Regions from separate parts of the Mesorhizobium sp. M0317 genome, predicted to be linked through region 1. Evidence: riboswitches for the same ligand, from Rfam matches in the RefSeq annotation. Region 1 holds a riboswitch; the other holds the start of a gene.
The links. Region 1 has a riboswitch for S-adenosylmethionine ahead of NKI88_RS20850 (O-succinylhomoserine sulfhydrylase). Riboswitches for the same ligand answer to the same signal wherever they lie in the genome.
Positions count from the first base shown of each region.

Region 1 (2,392 bases):
TGCCTTCAGCGCCTGCGCAACGTCCTCCAGCAGATCGTCCGTATCCTCAAGACCGACCGACAGCCTGAGCGTTCCCGGCCCGATGCCAAGCTCGGCGCGAGCTTCGTCGCTGAGGTTCTTGTGCGTGGTGGTCCCCGGATGGGTGATCAGGCTCTTGGCGTCGCCGAGATTGTTGGAGATCAGCACGATGTCGAGCGCGTTCTGCAAGGCGAAGGCCGCCTGCTTGCCGCCCTTCACGTCGAGGCAGATCAGCGTCGATCCGCCCGTCATCTGCTTCTTGACGATGTCGGCCTGCGGGTGGTCGGCGCGGCCGGGATAGATGACGCGGGCGATTTCCGGCCGTCCTGCCAGGAAATCCGCGATCTTGGCCGCGCTTTCCGTCTGCTGGCGCACCCGAACCGGCAGCGTCTCCAGGCCCTTGAGCAGCGTCCAGGCGTTGAACGGCGACAGGCTCGGGCCGGTGTGGCGGAAATAGTCGTGCAAATTCTCGTCGATCCATTTCTTGTCCGACAGGATGATGCCGCCAAGACAGCGTCCCTGGCCGTCAATGTGCTTGGTCGCGGAGTAGACGACGATATGGGCGCCGAGCTGCAAGGGCTTCTGCTGCAAGGGCGTGGCAAAGACATTGTCGACGATCAGCCTGGCGCCGATCGAGGTGGCGAGCGCCGCCACCGCTGCGATGTCGACCACTTCCAGCGTCGGATTGGTCGGGCTTTCCAGGAAGAACAGTTTCGTGTTCGGCCGCACCGCCTTTTCCCAGTTGACGATGTCGGTGCCGTCGACCAGCGTTGCCTCGATGCCGTATTTCGGCGCCAGCGTCTCGACCACCCAGCGGCAGGAGCCGAACAGCGCGCGCGCCGCAACGATATGGTCGCCGGCCTTGGCGCTGCACAGCAGCGCTGCCGTCACCGCAGCCATGCCCGACGCCGTGGCGCGGGCATCTTCGGCACCCTCCAGCGCGCACATGCGCTTTTCGAACATGTCGACGGTAGGGTTGGCATAGCGCGAATAGATGAAGCCCGGCTCCTCGCCCTTGAAACGGGCTTCCGCGGCCTGCGCCGTTTCATAGACATAGCCCTGGGTGAGATACATCGCTTCCGACGTCTCGCCGAACTGGGAACGCAGTGTTCCCCCGTGCACGAGTGCGGTCTGAGGCTTCCAGTTACGCTTCTTGGTGCTCATCGCTTTTGTTCCAGACACAAAAAAACCGGCCGCGAAAGTCGCAACCGGTCCATATGGCCTTGCGGCCCGACGGTCCTTTAGCGACTTGTTTAACGTGGCTGCAAGCCGACCGGCCAAATCACCACGGGATAACGACCCTTTAGACCTCACCTGCGCTTGCGTCAATTGCCGGCTTCATTAAGAGGTTTGTACCAGGCAGGTTCCGCAATAATATCCAGCGGTTTTGCGGCAAGAACCTGCCACAAAGAGACCGACCTTGGAGCGGAGCCAGCCTTTTGCGGCAGACAGGCATTCTTCCCGATCAGGACATTTCCGCGCTGTTTCAGTCCGGCGCGCTGAAGTCGCCGCGCGCGCTCGATGTCGACCAGGTGCAGCCGGCGAGCCTCGATCTCAGGCTCGGCGAGAAGGCTTTTCGCGTGCGCGCCTCCTTCCTGCCGGGTCCCGATCATCTGGTGGCCGACAAGCTTCACCGGCTGAAATTGCACGAATTCAGTCTCGCCGGGGGCGCGGTGCTGGAAACCGGCTGCGTCTACATCGTGCCGCTGCTCGAAAGCCTGGCGCTGCCCGCAAACGTGTCGGCCTCGGCCAACCCGAAGAGCTCGACCGGCCGGCTCGACATCTTCACCCGGGTGATGACCGATCGCGGCCATGAGTTCGACAAGATCGCCCCCGGCTATCACGGGCCGCTTTATCTCGAAGTCAGTCCACGCACCTTCCCGATCGTCGTACGCGCCGGATCGAGGCTGTCGCAGATCCGCTTTCGCACCGGCAACGCGCTGTTGTCGGAGGCAGAGCTGAACGAATTGCACCGCGCCGAGATGCTGGTGGCGACCGAACCGCCCAACATCTCCGGCGGCGGCATTGCGCTGTCGATCGATCTCGACGGCGACCAGAACGGCCTGGTAGGCTACCGCGGCAAGCATCACACCGGCCTGGTCGATGTCGACAAGCGCGCCGCCCAGGATGCCGTCGATTTCTGGGAGCCGCTCTACAAGAGCGGCGCCGGCGAACTGGTGCTCGACCCGGACGAGTTCTACATCCTGGTCAGCCGGGAAGCCGTGCACGTGCCGCCGCTCTACGCCGCCGAGATGACGCCCTTCGATCCGCTGGTTGGCGAATTCCGTGTTCACTATGCCGGCTTCTTCGATCCGGGCTTCGGCCATTCGGCCTCAGGCGGCACCGGCAGCCGGGCGGTGCTCGAAGTGCGCAG
Region 1 covers NZ_JAMYRV010000031.1:51,828-54,219, reverse strand. The annotation lists gene NKI88_RS20850 (O-succinylhomoserine sulfhydrylase) at 1-1,182, opposite strand, end outside; SAM riboswitch at 1,240-1,317, opposite strand; gene NKI88_RS20845 (2'-deoxycytidine 5'-triphosphate deaminase) at 1,458-2,392, shown strand, end outside.

Region 2 (2,392 bases), on a different contig from region 1:
CGCCGCAATATATAGCCGCGCTGGGTGAGGTAATCGTCCGCCGCCTCAGCCGAATGCCTCTTGTCGTCGGGAAAGTGGATGAGGACGAAATTGCCGACGCTGGGCGTCACGCGCAGCCCAAGCTTCGTCAGTTCTTCATTCAGCCAGATAAGCCAGGTCTCGTTGTGCAACGAACTGCGCTCGACATGGGCGCGGTCGCGGATGGCGGCAATGCCGGCCTCGATCGCTGTTGCGTTGACGTTGAAAGGGCCGCGGATGCGGTTGATGGCATCGACGATGTGCAGTGGGCCATACATCCAGCCGATGCGCGCGCCGCCAAGGCCGAGCTTGGACAAGGTGCGGGTCATGACCACATTCTGTGCGCTGCCCGCCAGCTCGATGCCGGCCTCATAGTCATTGCGCCTGACATATTCGGCATAGGCCGCGTCCAGCACCAGAAGCACGTTGCCCGGGAGCGCGGCATGCAGGCGGCGGACCTCCTGGAACGGCAGATAGGTGCCGGTCGGGTTGTTGGGATTGGCGAGGAAGATGATTTTGGTCCGCGGCGTCACCGCGGCCAGGATCGCGTCGACGTCGGCGCGCTCCTCGGTTTCCTTCACAGCAACCGGCTTGGCCCCCGCCGACCGAATGTAGATCTTGTAGACCATGAAGGCATGTTCGGTAAAAATCGCCTCATCGCCTGGCGCAAGATAGGTCTGCGCCAGCAGGCCAAGTATCTCGTCGGAACCGTTGGAGCAGATGATGTTTGCCGGGTTGAGGCCGTGCACCTCGGCGATCGCCTCGCGCAGCCGGCGGGCGGTGCCGTCGGGATAGACATCGAGCTTGCTGGCCACTTCGCGCGCGGCCTCGATCGCCTTCGGCGACGGGCCGAGCGGGTTCTCGTTCGACGACAATTTATGGACCTTGGCGACGCCGGCCGGTGCCGTGCTCTTGCCCGGCACATAGGCGTCGATGTCCATAATGCCCGCGCGGGGCGTCGGCCGTGCCTTGTCCGCTGTCTTGTCCATGTCGCAAATCCATCGAGAATGCCTCCGTCCGGAGGCCGCAGCGGAAATACAAGCCGTAGCCGCGAATGTCGAGAGGCGGGCAATAGCTGGCCGTTGACGCCGGGCCGCACGAGTTCTAGAAGAACGCAACAGTTCCGTGGTGATTTGGCCGGTCGGCTTGCAGCCACGTTAAACAACTCGCTAAAGGGCCGTTTGCGTGACGTAACCGGCTTTGCGATCGCATTGCCGGTTTTTTATTGCCTGACGGCGGGCAAGGAGAGTCACATGGCCGCGCTCCGCGCTACAAAAACCAACAACGAGGCCGACAACCCGTCGAGCCCTGTGTTGCGTTTTGGCCCTGACAAGCCGCTGAAGCTCGACGCCGGCACGCTTTTGTCGCGGTTCCAGATCGCCTACCAGACATATGGCGCCCTCAACGATGCCCGCACCAACGCCATCCTGGTCTGCCACGCGCTGACCGGCGACCAGCATGTCGCCAGCACCAATCCGGTGACCGGCAAGCCCGGCTGGTGGGAAGTGCTGATCGGTCCCGGCAAGATCATCGACACCAACCGCTTCTTCGTCATTTGCTCCAACGTCATCGGCGGCTGCCTCGGCTCCACCGGTCCGGCCTCGACCAATCCCGCCACCGGCAAGCCCTACGGCCTCGACCTGCCAATCATCACCATCCGCGACATGGTGCGGGCGCAACTGATGCTGGTCGACCATTTCGGCATCGAAAAGCTGTTTTGCGTGCTCGGCGGCTCGATGGGCGGCATGCAGGTGCTGGAATGGGCGTCATGCTATTCCGAGCGCGTCTTCTCGGCCCTGCCGATCGCCACAGGCGCACGCCATTCCTCGCAGAACATCGCCTTCCACGAGGTCGGCCGGCAGGCCGTCATGGCCGATCCGGACTGGCATGGCGGCAAATATTTCGAGCACGGCAAGCGCCCGGAAAAGGGGCTCGCCGTGGCGCGCATGGCCGCCCACATCACCTATCTGTCTGAAGCCGCCCTGCATCGGAAATTCGGCCGCAATCTGCAGGACCGCGAAGCGCTGACCTTCGGTTTCGACGCCGACTTCCAGATCGAAAGCTATCTGCGCCACCAGGGCATGACATTCGTCGACCGCTTCGACGCCAACTCCTACCTCTACATGACCCGTTCGATGGATTATTTCGACCTCGCCGCCGACCATGGCGGCCGGTTGGCCGATGCCTTTGCCGGGACCAAGACCCGCTTCTGCCTGGTGTCCTTCACCTCGGACTGGTTGTTCCCGACCGAGGAGAGCCGCTCGATCGTGCATGCGCTCAACGCCGCCGGCGCCTCCGTCTCCTTCGTCGAGATCGACACCGACCGCGGCCATGATGCCTTCCTGCTCGATGAACCCGAACTGTTTGCCGCCAT
Region 2 covers NZ_JAMYRV010000057.1:40,472-42,863, reverse strand. The annotation lists gene hisC (histidinol-phosphate transaminase) at 1-1,007, opposite strand, end outside; SAM riboswitch at 1,134-1,211, shown strand; gene metX (homoserine O-acetyltransferase MetX) at 1,272-2,392, shown strand, end outside.
Region 2: another riboswitch for S-adenosylmethionine. It lies ahead of metX (homoserine O-acetyltransferase MetX); the one in region 1 lies ahead of NKI88_RS20850 (O-succinylhomoserine sulfhydrylase).